DNA from 4 places in the Sphingobium sp. LF-16 genome. Region 3 is predicted to be linked to each of the others. Evidence: riboswitches for the same ligand, from Rfam matches in the RefSeq annotation. Region 3 holds a riboswitch; each other region holds the start of a gene.
What was found. A riboswitch is a leader RNA that binds a small molecule or an ion and turns the genes downstream of it on or off. The one in region 3 is predicted to bind cobalamin.
Positions count from the first base shown of each region.

Region 1 (3,641 bases), 460 kb from region 3:
GCGGTCATCAACTCCGATCCCGACCTGTGGGGCGCGGTGGTGGCGCATGTGCCGTTTGTCGATGTGCTCAACACCATGCTGGACGAGACGCTGCCACTGACGCCGGGCGAATGGCCCGAATGGGGCAATCCGATCGAGGATGAGGCCGCATTCCGCACCATCCAGTCCTATGACCCCTACACCCATGTCAGCGCGCAACATTATCCGCCGCTGATGGTTACCGCCGGGCTGAACGACCCGCGCGTTACCTATTGGGAGCCGGCCAAATGGGTCGCGAAGCTGCGCGCGACCAAGACCGACAGCAATATCCTGCTGCTCAAGACCAATATGGGCGCGGGACATGGTGGCAAGTCCGGGCGGTTCGAGAGCCTGCACGAGACCGCCGAGGAATTTGCGTTCATCCTGTGGCAGCTGGGAGTGGAAGGCTGATGGCGTCGAGCTTCACCAAGCAATTCACCGCAAGGCCCGAGCATATCGATGTGCTGGGCCATGTGAACAACGCGGTGTGGGTGCAGTGGATGGAGCAATTGTCGGTCGAACATTGGATGACCGATGCCGATCCGGCCCATGTCGACGCCTATATCTGGGTCGTGACCCGGCATGAGGTCGATTATCGCGGTAACGTGACCGAGGGCGATGTCGTGTCGGGCCGCACCTGGATTCCGGAAGGACCGCGCGGCGCGCGGTTCGACCGGCTGATCGAGTTCACCGGGCCGGACGGCAAGGTGAAGGTGTCTGCCAAATCCACCTGGGCGATGATCGACAAGGAGAGCGGCCGATTGATGCGGGTGCCGGCCGAAGTCGCCGCAAACTTCATCGAGGGCTGAGCCGGCCCAGCTTCAGCGGGCGCTGACGGCTTGGGAGAGGGCGCGTGCCGCCTGCACATAGGCAGGACCACCGCACACGGTCCAGGCCTGGGGCAGGCTGATGCGCGCTATGTCGCGTAGCACCGGATGGTGCAGCATTTCGGTGCCCTGGTCGGTGATCCGGTCGGTGGCGCTCTCGACGATCAGATAATCGGGCCGGGCGGCGACCATCTCCTCCAGGCTGACCTGCGCGATCGCCGGCTTGCCAAGGTCGGCGGCCAGGTTGCGCAGCCCTGCCCGCGTCATCAGGTCGTCGACCAACGTGCCGGTGCCGGTCATGTAGCCGCGCCGCTGATAATAGGCGGCGACCTTCGGCTTCGGCGCACGGGGCAGGGCGGCAAGCTCCCGGTCCATCCGCGCGATCATCGCTTCGCCCCGGTCGGCATGGCCGATCGCCTGCGCCACCGTGCGGATCGACGCGACGATATCGGCATAGCTGTCCGCGCTTTTCAGGTCGACGGCGGGATAATGCTGGGCCTTGAGGATCGCGATCGCCGGATTGCGCCGCGCCGGCATGCCGATCACCAAGTCTGGATTGGTCGCCAAAATCTGCTCGGCCGATCCGTCGAGGATGGGCAGGCCGCGGGTCGCGGCAGCCACCGCCGACATCTGCCGATCGCCGGCATTATGGGTCAGGCCGGCAATCTGGTCGCGATCGGCCAGCGCCACCAGCAACTGGTCGGCGCACAGGTTGAGCGACACGATCCGTTGCGGACGTTTGCCTGCATTGGCAGGCTGGCGCGCGGTGGCCGCCCATAATGTGGCACCGCCGATCAGGGCGATCATCAGGGCGATCATCCCCTTGCCGGGGCCGATGGGCGCAAATATCCGCATGGCCACCTCCCTTAGCCGGCGCGCTCCGCCAGGCAAGGAAGATTGACGCTCCAGTCGGGCTCGCCTATCGCCCGGACTGCGACAGGTTCCCCGGCAGCGGGGATGAAAAGGGAATGGGGTTCAAGACCCCGGCTGCCCCTGCAACTGTGAGCGGCGAGCCTTTGTGCCATATGCCATTGGGACCGCAAGGTTCTGAGAAGGCGGCATGAATCAGCGATGACCCGCGAGCCAGGAGACCTGCCCGTCGCGGTCGTCCTTCGCGCGGACAGGGTGTGCCGAGCGGACGGGGGTGAACCCGCGTGGCGACAGGTGGACCGCATAGGTGCGGGGACCATGTCGCGCCCGGCCGGGCACCGATATCGTCCCTGGGATGCGGTCCCTCGTCCGGGGGCTCATGTGTTCAAATATCTGACTTTCTGTTCTTTCCTTCTCTCCACCACCGCTTTCGCCGAAGAGGCGCAGCAGGCGCCACCGCCCGATGCCGCCGCCGATGCCGGGGCATCCTCGATCCTCGTCACCGCGACCCGCCTCGCCACGCCGGCCGATCAGGTGCCGGCCTCCGTCACCGTGCTCGACAAGGCGGCGATCGACCGGGCGCAGGATCTGGGCGTCACCGAATTGCTGCTGCGCACGCCCGGCGTCAGCATCTCGCGCAATGGCGGCTATGGCACGGCGACGTCGCTGCGCATCCGCGGCGCGGAATCCGACCAGACCGTGGTCGTGATCGACGGGGTGAAGCTCAACGATCCGTCCTCGGCCGGCGGCGGCTATAATTTCGCCAATCTGCTGGTCGGCGACGCCTCGCGCATAGAAGTGCTGCGCGGTCCCCAGTCGACCCTGTGGGGCAGTCAGGCAATCGGTGGCGTCGTCAATGTCGTCACCGCCATGCCCGAAAAGGCGCTGGAGGGGAGCTTCGACATAGAGGCGGGGTCGCGCGACACGGTCAGCGCCCGCGCGGCATTGGGCGGCAAGACCGGCCCGGTCAGTTGGAGGATCGGTGGCCAGAGCTTCACCACCGACGGCATTTCGGCGATCAGCCCGGCCTTTGGCGGCAAGGAGAAGGACGGCTATACCAACCGCAGCGTCACCGGCCGGGTCGAGGTGGCGCTGGCGGACGGAATCAGCGCGGACCTGCGCGGCTATTATTCCGATGGCCATGTCGATTTCGACGCGACCAGCGCGGACAGCCCCGCCTATGGCACCAATCGCGAATTTGTCGGCTATGCCGGCCTTAACGTCGCACTGCTCGACGGCCGCTTCCGCAACCGTTTCGGCTATGGCTATACCGACACCGATCGCGACAATTATGACCCGCGCAACCCGCGCAAGCAGAGCTTCGACGCCGCCGGGCGCAACCAGCGGCTCGAATATCAGGGCAGCTTCGCGATCGCCGACGGCTGGACCGCGCTGTTCGGGGTGGAGAATGAGAATAGCCGCTTCCGCAGCGTGTCGCCTTCGGCCTCGCTTTCGGTGCCGATTCCCGACCCGGCCCGCGGCAAGGCGGAGATCACCAGCGTCTATGGCCAGCTTAATGCCCAGCCGATTACGGGCCTGACCCTGACTGGCGGGCTGCGCTATGACGATCATGATCGCTATGGCGGCCGTACCCTCTTTTCCGCCGGGGGCGTCTGGGCGCTGCCGACCGGGACGGTGCTGCGCGCCAGCTATGGCGAGGGGTTCAAGGCGCCGACCCTCTATCAGCTCTTTTCCGAATATGGGAATCAGGCGCTCGACCCCGAACGCGCCCATGGCTGGGAAGCGGGCGCGGAGCAGCGCTTCCTTGGCGAGAAGCTGCGGCTGGGCGCGACCTGGTTCGACCGGACCACGACCGACCAGATCATCTATAATAGCTGTTCCACCAGCTCGACCGATCCGCGCTGCTTCACGCCCGGCACCACCACCCGCCGCTATGGCTATTATCTCAATGTCGCGCGCGCCAAG
Region 1 covers NZ_CP029335.1:4,183,150-4,186,790, forward strand. Annotated here, with positions in the region: gene DIZ22_RS19645 (S9 family peptidase) at 1-429, shown strand, start outside; gene DIZ22_RS19650 (acyl-CoA thioesterase) at 429-827, shown strand; gene DIZ22_RS19655 (ABC transporter substrate-binding protein) at 840-1,700, opposite strand; cobalamin riboswitch at 1,767-1,960, shown strand; gene DIZ22_RS19660 (TonB-dependent receptor) at 2,097-3,641, shown strand, end outside.
Region 1: linked by a shared signal. The riboswitch ahead of DIZ22_RS19660 (TonB-dependent receptor) and the one ahead of DIZ22_RS00360 (TonB-dependent receptor) in region 3 are both predicted to bind cobalamin.

Region 2 (3,641 bases), 1.6 Mb from region 3:
GATCGACCGGTCGGGCCTGGTCCGCGCCACCTTGGCGCCGCAGGTCGGCATGGTCGCGCCCGTGCCGGCCCGGCGCGCCCGGCCGCTGCTGGGCATGAAGGATATGGGCATGGACATGGGCGGCATGGATATGGGCCATGGCGGCGTGATCGACCTCAGCCAGCCGGCCAATGAAAGCATGTCCGGCCACAGCATGAAGATGCGCGACAAGTCGGTCGCGCCCGGCGTGAAAATGGGGCCGGGCGTCGCCACCCTGTCGCCGATGCCGGCCGATCGCACCGCCGACCGGCCGACGGGGCTGGAGGATGTCGATCATCGCGTGCTGACCTATGCCGATCTGCGGTCGCTGACGCCGAACAGCGACCTGCGCACGCCGACCCGATCGCTCGACATCCACCTGACCGCGAACATGGAACGCTATATGTGGTCGTTCGATGGGGTGAAGCTGTCCGAAGGGGCGGAGCCGATCGCCTTCCGCCATATGGAACGGGTGCGCGTGACCCTGATCAACGACACGATGATGCCCCATCCCATCCATCTGCACGGCCATTTCTTCGAACTGGTGACCGGCGAGGCTGCGCATAATCCGCGCAAGCATACGGTGAATGTGCTACCCGGCGGCAAGGTGAGTTTCGACCTTACCGCCGATGCGCTGGGCGACTGGGCGTTCCACTGCCATATGCTGATGCACATGCATGCCGGGATGATGCGGGTCGTGACGGTCCGCCACGAGGAGGACGCGGCATGAAGCTGATCGCGCTCCTGCTGCTCGCCGCCGCTGCGCCGGTGCAGGCCCAGACGATGGATCATAGCCAGATGGACCATGGAGCGATGGGCCACAGCATGCCCACCACCGACGCCGCCATCCCGCAAGGCACGGCCCCGCCGGTGCCGACCGACCATGCCGCCGACGCGCTCTATGACCCCGCCGCCATGGCCAGCGCCCGCGCGGCGATGATCGCGGAAGGGGGCGGCATGACCTATTCGCAATGGATGCTCGATCGGCTGGAATATCGCGCCGGCAAGGGCGCGGATGGCTATGCCTGGGAAGGCGAAGGCTGGATCGGCGGCGACATCAACCGCTTCGCGGTCAAGAGCGAGGGTGAGGGGACGGTCGGCGGATCGCTCGAACGGGCCGAGGTGCAGGCGCTCTACAGCCGGGCGATCGACCCCTGGTTCAACCTGCAGGCGGGCGTGCGGCAGGATTTCGGCGAAGGGCCGGACCGCAGCTATGCGGTGATCGGCATCGACGGCCTGGCGCCTTACTGGTTCGAGGTCGGGGCCGAAGCCTTCCTGTCGACCAGGGGCGACGCCCATCTGCGGCTGGAGGCGAGCTATGACCAGCGCATCACCCAGCGGCTGATCCTGCAGCCCGCCGCCGAGTTCAATCTGGCGGCGCAGGCCGTGCCCGAACTGGGGATCGGCGCCGGCCCGTCCGATATCGAGCTGGGGCTGCGGCTGCGCTACGAGATTGCCCGCGAATTCGCGCCCTATGTCGGCGTCAATTGGGAACGCAAGCTGGGCGACACGGCCGACCATGCCCGTGCTGCCGGCGATAGGCCGTCGGCCACCAGCCTAGTGATCGGCCTGCGCGCCTGGTTCTGAGAGGCGCTTGCAGCCCGCCTGATATTCGATTATCGATCCCGCCGATCCTGCGCCGCACGGCATGGGATCATGATCGCGCCGGTGTCCCGAAAGGGGCTTAATAGGGAATGCGGTGCGGACGGGTGACTGTCCAAATCCGCAGCTGTCCCTGCAACTGTAAGCGGTGAGCGCGATGTACATGTGCGGACGGCAGAATGACCGATCCGCCAGCCACTGGGCCGGACGCTAAATCCTGCGAGGCCTGGGAAGGCCGTGCATCAAGCGATGACCCGTGAGCCAGGAGACCTGCCGGCGTCTGGTCGCTCTTGCCTTGGTCCAGGGGATGGCCGCGGCACGGTAACTTCCGTCTGAGCGACGAACGAGCGGCTGGGGCCGCTGCGACAAACGCGCGTCGGTTGCCCATGGGCGCCCGGCCGGCGCGTGTGTCGGACGTTCGCGCGCGTGCCGCTCGTGAAGGTTGCCCCCGCCCGTCGAACGCGGCGCCGGATGGGGGAATATATGAAGTCCATTATCGTTTCGCGGGCCGCCTTGGCCCTTTCGCTCGCCTTTGCATCGCCGGCTCTGGCCGACGAAGGAGAAGGCGACAGCATCGTCGTCACCGGCACCAGCCTGGAAGAGACGCTGCCGCAGCAGCTGTCGCGCTATGGCCATGCGATCGAGATCGTCACCGACACGCAGATCCGCGATGCCGCCGCGATCGATACCGCCCGCGCGCTCGAAGGGGTGCCGGGCCTGTTCATCCGGTCGCAGTCCGGGCCGTTCAGCTATGTCGACATTGCGTTGCAGGGATCGCGCACCAAGGATGTGCTGTGGACGATGGACGGCATCCGCCTCAACAACCGCCTCTATGGCGGCACCTCGCCCAACGACACCATGGCCGCCAGCATGATCGAGCGGATCGAGGTGCTGAAAGGCGGCGAAAGCCTGTTCTACGGCACCCAGGCGGCGGCCGGTGTCATCAATGTCGTCACCCGCGACTTCAGCGATGATCTGGGCGGCCAAGTCAATGCCAGCCTCGACAGCTTTGCCGGCACTAGCCTGGATGGCTATGTTCGCGGCGCGATCGGCCAGCATCGCTTCGTGGTCTGGGCCAATCGCAGCCAGTCGGACGGCTATCGTCCCTATGACGTGATGCAGCCCAGCGCCACCGATCGCGCGCGCGGCTATGATCTCTGGTCGGCGGGCATCAAATATCAATATGATATCGCGCCGGACCTGCGCCTCAACGCGCTCTACCAGCACACCAAGGCCGATCTCGACAATATCAGCGCGACCCGGACGAAGGAGAGCCGCAACGACCGCAATGAGGAAGTGGCCAGCCTGCGCCTCGATTATACCGGCGAGGATGGGGTGCAATTCTTCCTCAAGGGCTATTTCCACGACTGGAAGACCGCCTATGTCCAGATCCGCAACCCCATTCCGGCGGGGCCGCCGCAGGTCATCTACCCGGCCGGCACCTTCTGGGGCTATCAGGATTATGGCGGCAGCGCGGTGGTGCAGCTCAACATGCTGCGCGGCATCGACACGCTGATCGGCTATGATTTCCAGAGCTTCAACGGCCGCGACGACGTCCTGCTGATCGCGCCGACCGATGAACAGGTCCATGCCGGCGTCTTCCAGCTGCGCACCAATGACGAATTGTCGAGCAAGGGACGGATCGCCGCGGGCCTGCGCTACAACAAGGCGAAGGGATCGGAAAAGACGATCTGGAACGTCTCGGGCCGTTATGATGTGAGCGAGGCGCTGTTCGTGGAGGCCAATGGCGGCACCTCCTTCGTGCTGCCCGACGCCTCGCAGCTCTATGGCAATGATCCCTGTTGCGAGGTCGGCAACCCGAATTTGAAGCCCGAGGAAAGCCTGAACCTCAACGCCGCGCTGGGTGGCGCGCTGGCGGGCGGGGCGATCCGGTGGAAAGCGACCTGGTTCAACCGGCGCATCACCGACCTGATCGACACCACCTATGATGATCCGGCCTTTCCGGAAGGCACCTATATCAACGTCAGCGACAAGGTGCGGGCCAGGGGCGCCGAACTGGA
Region 2 covers NZ_CP029335.1:3,033,663-3,037,303, reverse strand. Annotated here, with positions in the region: gene DIZ22_RS14000 (copper resistance system multicopper oxidase) at 1-748, shown strand, start outside; gene DIZ22_RS13995 (copper resistance protein B) at 745-1,605, shown strand; cobalamin riboswitch at 1,668-1,913, shown strand; gene DIZ22_RS13990 (TonB-dependent receptor) at 2,104-3,641, shown strand, end outside.
Region 2: linked by a shared signal. The riboswitch ahead of DIZ22_RS13990 (TonB-dependent receptor) and the one ahead of DIZ22_RS00360 (TonB-dependent receptor) in region 3 are both predicted to bind cobalamin.

Region 3 (3,641 bases):
CAGCACGGCGGGCTCCGCCAGAGGATTACGCAGATAACCCTGCAGGGCCGCGCCCGACAGGCCCAGCATGGCGCCGACCAGCAGGCCGATCGCCATGCGCGGCAGGCGCAGGTCGATGACGATCGCCCGCGCCACCATGTCGCCGCCGCCCGCCAGCACCGTCAGGATGCGGCCCGGCGCAATCGTCACCGATCCCAGCGCGACCGATGCGATGGCCGCGACCAGCAGCAGGGCGATCAGCCCCGGCAGCAACAGGGGATGCCGCCGCCCCTTAGAAGCGGACACGCACGCCGCCATAGGCCGACCGGCCATAGGTGCCATAGCCATAGGCCGTGGCGTAATCCGCATCGAACAGATTGTCGATCCGGCCATAGACTTCGAGATGGTCGCCCACGGGGAGGGACGCGCGCAGCCCGGCCAGCGCATAGCCGTCGAGCCGGCGCGTGTTGGCCGTGTCGTCATAGCTGTCGCCGACCATGGTCAGCGTCGCGCCGGTCGACAGGCCGAAGGACCAGAGATAGTCGGCCGACACACTGACCGCATTGGCGGCGCGGCGCGGCAGGCGATTGCCGTCGGTGCCCCCGCCCGACCGGTCGCGCGCATCGACATAGGAGTAGGAGGCCGCCACCGTCAGCGCCTCGACCGGCTTCAGCGTCAGCGTCGCTTCCACGCCCTTGGCGCGGGTCCGGTCTAGATTGCCATAGGTGTAGGTCGCATAATCATAGTTGATCTGGTTGCGAGTATCGCGCCGGAAGGCGGTCAGCGACAGCACCGCCTTGTCCCCGTCCAGGCTCTGGTCGAAGCCGATATCATAGCTTTTCGACCGCTCCGGCCGCAGCGCGCTGTTGCCGCTATAGGTGTCGTAGAGCTGATAGAGCGACGGCGCCTTGAACCCTTCGCCATAGGAGAGGCGGATATTGGTGGCGCCCGCGTTCGGCGTGTAATTGGCGTTGGCACCAAAGGTGGTCGCGCCGTCGAACTGGCTATGATCGTCATGGCGCAGCCCGCCCGTGACGGCGAGGCCGGCAAGCGGCTTCACCACCGCCAGCGCATAGACGCTGTCGATGTTCGCCTTCGCACTCGCTATGTCGCCAAAGCCGAAATACTCATAGTCCGGCCGCTCATGCTCATAGCCGAAGATCAGCTTGGCCTGATCCACCGGGGCATAGACGCCCTCATATTCGAAGCGCAGATTGGTGCCCGAATAGCCATAATCCGGGTCGGTGCCGCGCACGAAATAATAGTCGCGGTCGTTGCGCATCCAGGTAACGGCGGCGCGGTTGGTCAGCTTGCCGTCGAGCAGCGCCAGGTTGATCCCGGCATAGCCGACATATTGGTCCAGCTTGCTGACGTCGCTGCTGTCGGCCGGCGCGCCGAAGAAGCTGTCATAGTCGAGATCGGCATGGATATAATAGCCGCGCAGGTCGAGGCTGAGGCTGTCGGTGAAAGCGATCTTCAGCTTGGCGTTGGTGGCGATATTCTCATAGCCATCCTTCTCCACGCCGCCGAACGACCGGCCGACCGAGGAAATGCCGTCGGTGTTGAAATAGGCGACGCCGACGCCGCCCGACACCGCGCCATGCGTGCCCGACACATCGGCCTTGGCGTTCAGCGTATCGCTATAGCCATAATCGGCCGAGGCGTTAACCTCGAAACCCTCGCTGGGCGCGCCGGTCATCACATTGACCACGCCGCCGATCGCCTGGCTGCCATAGACCACCGAGTTGGAGCCGCGCAGCACTTCGATCCGGCGGATATTGCCGGTCAACAGATGGCCGAAATCATAGCCGTCGCCGATGCCGCTCGGGTCGTTGACCTTGACCCCGTCGATCAGCACCAGCGTCTGGGTCGTCTCCGCGCCGCGCAGCGACACGCCGGTCACGCCGCCGGTGGAACCGTTGCGGCTGAAGCGGACGCCCGGCGTGGTGGCGAGCAGGTCGACGACATCGACCGCCTGGCGCGTCCTGATCGTGTCGGCATCGATCACCGTGATCGCCTGGCCGACCTCGTCGCGCGGCTGTGCGATGCCCGAAGCGGTGACGACGATATCGTCATCCTGGGCCAGTGCCGGCGTAGCGGCCAGCAGCGCGATGAGCGAAATCCCCAACATCTTCATTTTATCGTCCCCCGGCGTCCGTCGATTTGGAACCGGGGCGTCCGCACATGCGGTCGCTGCGTGAGGATCGGGAAGACGCCAGCGCCCCGCCCCACGCACCGATGCGGCCCCGGCCGCCATGGGCGTCGCTCGACGGAAACACCGCGCCATGGCCATCCCCTGGGCCAGGGCAAGAGCGACCAGACGCCGGCAGGTCTCCTGGCTCGCGGGTCAGGGCAGCGATGCGCCAGCCTTCCCGGACCTATCGGTCCAGTGGCCGGTTCCGGCCCTCCCCTTTTGAAGAGCCTGGGAACCCTGCGCATCGCGCTCACCGCTTACAGTTGCAGGGACAGCCGCGGATTTGGAAGGGCTGCGCCCCCCGCACCGCATTCCCGTTTTCAGCCCTTGCGGGCACCGGCGCGATCATGCGCGTCCGGGGCTTTTGACCGCCCCGGCGCGCGGCCCCCATAAGCCAAAGCACAAGCCCTGCCAAGCGGGCCAGGATCGCCCCGGCGGATCGTTGCGCGGTGCTGGTGGCCGGCTATGCAGGGGCCTCTGACCCAAGGAGCCGACATGTCCGATTCGCCAGATCTATCCTTGATGGCCATCACTGCCGCCGACGTCGCCGATGCCGCGCGGCTGATCGCGCCGGCGGCGGTCCGTACCCCGCTGATCGAGAATGCCGCGCTCAACGATTTGTGCGGCCGGCGCGTGCTGGTGAAGTTCGAGGGCGCCCAGCATAGCGGATCGTTCAAGTTCCGCGGCGCCTATAACCGCCTCGCCCGGCTGAACGATGCGGAACGGGCGGCGGGCGTCGTCGCCTGGTCCTCGGGCAATCATGCCCAGGGCGTCGCCTTTGCCGCGCGCCTGCTCGGCATTCCCGCCACGATCGTGATGCCGGCCGATGCCCCGGCGATCAAGACCGCCAACACCCGTGCGCTCGGCGCCGAGGTCGTCCCCTATGACCGCTTCACCCAGAGCCGTGAGGCAATCGCCACCGCCCTGGCCACCGAACGCGGCGCAACGCTGGTCCCCTCGTTCGACGATCCCTTCATCATCGCCGGCCAGGGCACGATCGGCCTCGAAATACTCGACCAGGCCCAGGCCGCCAGCGCCGACCTCGCACAGATACTCGTCTGCTGCGGTGGCGGCGGGCTGGTCGCGGGCACGTCCACGGCGGTCAAGGCCGCCCGCCCCGACATCAGCGTCTATGCCGTCGAACCCGCCGGCTTCGACGACACGGCTCGCTCGCTCGCCAGCGGCGTGCGGGAAAGCGTCTCGCCCGACGCACGCAGCATCTGCGACGCCCTGCTGGCGCCCAGCCCCGGCGCGCTGACCTTCCCGATCAACCATGCCCTGCTGGCCGGCGGCCTGGTCGTCAGCGACGATCAGGTGCGCGACGCGATGCGCTTCGCCTTCACCACGCTCAAGCTCGTGGTGGAGCCGGGCGGTGCAGTGGCGCTCGCCGCCATGCTCGCCGGCCTCGCCCCGCCCACCGACGGCGCCACCGCCCTCGTCATCTCCGGCGCCAATGTCGATCCGGCCA
Region 3 covers NZ_CP029335.1:65,777-69,417, reverse strand. Annotated here, with positions in the region: gene DIZ22_RS00365 (iron ABC transporter permease) at 1-285, opposite strand, end outside; gene DIZ22_RS00360 (TonB-dependent receptor) at 272-2,116, opposite strand; cobalamin riboswitch at 2,287-2,529, opposite strand; gene DIZ22_RS00355 (threonine/serine dehydratase) at 2,669-3,641, shown strand, end outside.

Region 4 (3,641 bases), 680 kb from region 3:
TTCATCGCCAGGTCGCGCGGGCCAAGGCCACGGGCGGACCCGCGCCAGCTGCCTTCCTCGACCCCGGCAAAGGCGGTCTGCAGGATCGAGCAGTCGGCCTGTTCCAAGATGCCCGGCACGCGCGGCTCGGACGACGACGAGGCGGCGAAGCTGGTCGCATTGACGATGATGTCGGGCGCGATGTCGGCCAGCAGCCCGCCGAGCCAGTCGCGCACGAACGGCTCGCGCAGCGCGCGGACATGCACGGCGGCAACGTTGAAGTCGCGCGCGCCAAGGGCCGCGACCATCGCATCGACCGCGCTCAGCGTGCCGGCGACCACCAAAGCGCGGTAGAAGATCAGCAGCGCCACCGGCCGCCCCTCGACCCAGGTCGCGCGCAGTTCCGCCACGCCGGGCCGGTCATGGCCGGGCAAATAGAGGCCCGCGTCGGCGATCGGCAGCGGATGATTGGGGTCGCCCGCATCCGCGCCGGTCAGCCGGGCGGCGCAGCGCAGGAAGGACAAAGCATTGGCGGTGCCGCCCTGGCGCAGATAGTCCCGCAACTGCTCGCGCATCGCCGCCGGCACGGTGGAGGCGAGGTCCAGCGCGGGATCGCCCTCGCGCCCGTCGGCGATCGCGGCGAAGGCGATGCCGCGTTCGCGCGCGACCTGCGCAATCTCGTCCACGCCATAGGGCCAATAGCTTTTGCCGCCGAGCAGGATGACGCAGACGAAGCGCGCCTTGGCGATCACCTTCTCGACATAGAGATCGACCGAATAGGGATGTTTGAGCTGCAGCAGATTGGCCAGCCGCACGGTCGGCGCGTCATCGGGCAGGCGCGCGGCGGCGGCGGCGAAACAGGCCAGGTCGCTGTCCGCCACGGTCAGGATGACGATGTCGCCGGGCGGCTGGTCGAGGTCGATCGCCTCCTCGCCGTCGCTGATCGTTCCCGGCGTGGCGGACAGAAGATGCATCAGCCGAGCACGGCCTGGATGTCGGCCTCGATCGCGGCGCGGTCCAGCCCCTTCTGGCCGATCACCACCAGCTGGGTGCGGCGCGCTTCCTGCGGCTGCCAGGGACGGTCGAAGAAATGCTGGATGCGCGGGCCGACCGCCTGCACGACGAGCCGCATCGGCTTGCCCGCGACCGCGACCATGCCCTTGACGCGCAGCACGTCATGGGTGGCGATCAGCGCGGACAGCGCCTCCACCAGCGTGTCGGGATCGACAACCGCATCGCCGCCGACGACGAAGCTGTCGAAATCATCATGGTCATGATCCTCGCCCTCCGCCTCATGGTGCGAGGGCCGGGCGTCGAGATCATCCTCCGCCGCCGCGACGATGCCCAGCAGCGCGCCGATATCGACCGCACCATGGGCGGCGCGGACGATCTTTACGCCGGGCCGCGTCTCGGCATCGACCTGCGCCTCGACCGCGGCCAGCGTGTCGGCATCGACCAGGTCGCTCTTGTTCAGCACCACCATATCGGCACAGGCGAGCTGATCCTCGAACAATTCCTCCAGCGGGCTGTCATGGTCCAGATTGGGATCGGCGGCACGCGCGGCGGCCAGCGCCGCCTCGTCGGTGGCAAAGCGACCGGCAGCGACCGCATCGGCGTCGATCAGCGCGACCACCCCGTCCACCGTGGCGCGGGTGCGGATGTCGGGCCACTGGAAGGCCTTGACCAGCGGCTTGGGCAGGGCCAGCCCCGACGTCTCGATGATGATATGGTCGGGCGGGCTCGGCCGGTCGAGCAGCGCGGTCATGGTCGGCAGGAAATCGTCGGCCACGGTGCAGCAGATGCAGCCATTGGCCAGCTCGACAATATCCTCTTCCGGGCAGGCGGCGTCGTTGCAGCCCTTCACCAGTTCGCCGTCGACGCCGACATCGCCAAATTCGTTGATGATGAGGGCCAGGCGGCGCCCCTTCGCATTTTCCAGCAGGTGGCGGATCAGCGTGGTCTTGCCCGCGCCCAGGAAGCCGGTGATGACGGTGGTCGGAATCTTGGCAGATGCAGTGTTGGCCATGACAAATACTCGCGCGCCGGAGCAACCGGGGCGGGAGCGAACCGGGCGCGAACGCACGGCCGGCCGGCATCGCGGACGGGCGCTTGTTCGCCCGCAGATGCGTGACCGCGCGGCTCCAGCCGCCAACCTGTCGCTCAGACGGAACACCGTGCCCCGGCCATCCCCTGGACCAAAGCAAGAGCGACCTAAACGCTGGCAGGTCTCCTGGCTTGCGGGTCATAGCGGGAGGAACGGCCTTCCCAGGCCTCGCATGATTTAGCGTCCGGCCCAGTGGCTGCTAATCCCGCATCGGGGACAGCCTTGTTCATCACGCTCGCCGCTCACAGTTGCAGGGACAGCTGCGGACTTGGATGCCATGGCATCCGCACCGCCTTCCCATTTTAAGCCCCCGTGGGGGCACCGGCGCGATCATGTCGGGACGATGCGAAGCGCCGTCCCTGGGCCGGTTCCTAGTCGCTTTGGGCAGCGGTGACAATCCAGCCATCGGCCATGGCGAGCGGCCAGGGCGTAAGGCGCTGGCCGACACAAGGGCCGCCGACGCAGGCGCCATCGTCGCGGCGGAACAGGGCGCCGTGCCAGCTACATCTTATATGGCTGCCATCCGGGGTCAGATAATCATCGAGCTGCTGCGCGAGCGGCAGGCCGGCATGGGGGCATTGATCGACAAAGCCGGCGACATGATCGCCATCCCGCACGGCAAAGCCATGGAAGCGGCCGGCGCGCATCTGCAGCACGAAATTGCGCGCCTTGCCATCGGCGATCTGCGCGATCGGGCAGAGGCGCACACCCGCCGGCGTCGCGAACAGGCGCGTGTCACTGACGCTCATATGTCAGAGTCGGGCTGGCGATCGGGGTGCGCGGCGGCAAAGGCGGGGAGCGCGCATGCCGCCGCGTCCACGGCGCACAGCCGCGGAAAGGGCGTCAGGTCGACGCCGAAGCGCCGGGCATTGTAGAGCTGGGGCACGATATGGCAGTCGGCGAAGCTGGGGCGGTCCCCGAACGCATAGGTGCCGCCGTGACGGGCGATCAGCGTTTCGAGCGCGGCGAAGCCCTCGCCGGTCCAGCGGCCGATCCAGGCGCGGACCTGATTCTCGCTGGCACCAAAATCCTGCCGCAGCGCCTGCAACACGCGCAGATTGCCGAGCGGATGGATATCGCAGGCGATGATGCCGGCCATGGCACGGACGATCGCGGCATCGCCGGGGTCGGCGGGCAGCAAGGACGGCTGCGGCCAGCGCGCTTCGATCCATTCCAGGATCGCGCCGCTCTGCGTCAGCACGCTGTCGCCATCGACCAGTGCGGGCACCAGCCCCTGCGGCGCCAGCGCCTGATAGTCGGGTGCCCGCTGCGCACCGCTGCGCAGGTCATGGGCGACCTGCGCATAGTCGACACCCTTCAGGGCCAGCGCGATCCGCACGCGATAGCTCGCGCTTGACCGCCAATAGCCATGAAGGGTGAGGTCGCTCATCGCGCCGGCACGATCATCGCGCGGCATTCGCCAAAGCCGATCGACACATGGCCGGGGGCCGACGCGGTGGCGCGCAATGTCACCTCGTCGCCATCCTCCAGGAAGCTGCGCGTCTCGCCCGATGGCAGGCTGATCGGCTCGCGGCCGCCGCTGCTGATTTCCATCAGG
Region 4 covers NZ_CP029335.1:3,954,518-3,958,158, reverse strand. Annotated here, with positions in the region: gene cobN (cobaltochelatase subunit CobN) at 1-953, opposite strand, end outside; gene cobW (cobalamin biosynthesis protein CobW) at 953-2,005, opposite strand; cobalamin riboswitch at 2,182-2,424, opposite strand; gene DIZ22_RS18600 (Rieske (2Fe-2S) protein) at 2,455-2,832, opposite strand; gene maiA (maleylacetoacetate isomerase) at 2,829-3,473, opposite strand; gene fahA (fumarylacetoacetase) at 3,470-3,641, opposite strand, start outside.
Region 4: linked by a shared signal. The riboswitch ahead of cobW (cobalamin biosynthesis protein CobW) and the one ahead of DIZ22_RS00360 (TonB-dependent receptor) in region 3 are both predicted to bind cobalamin.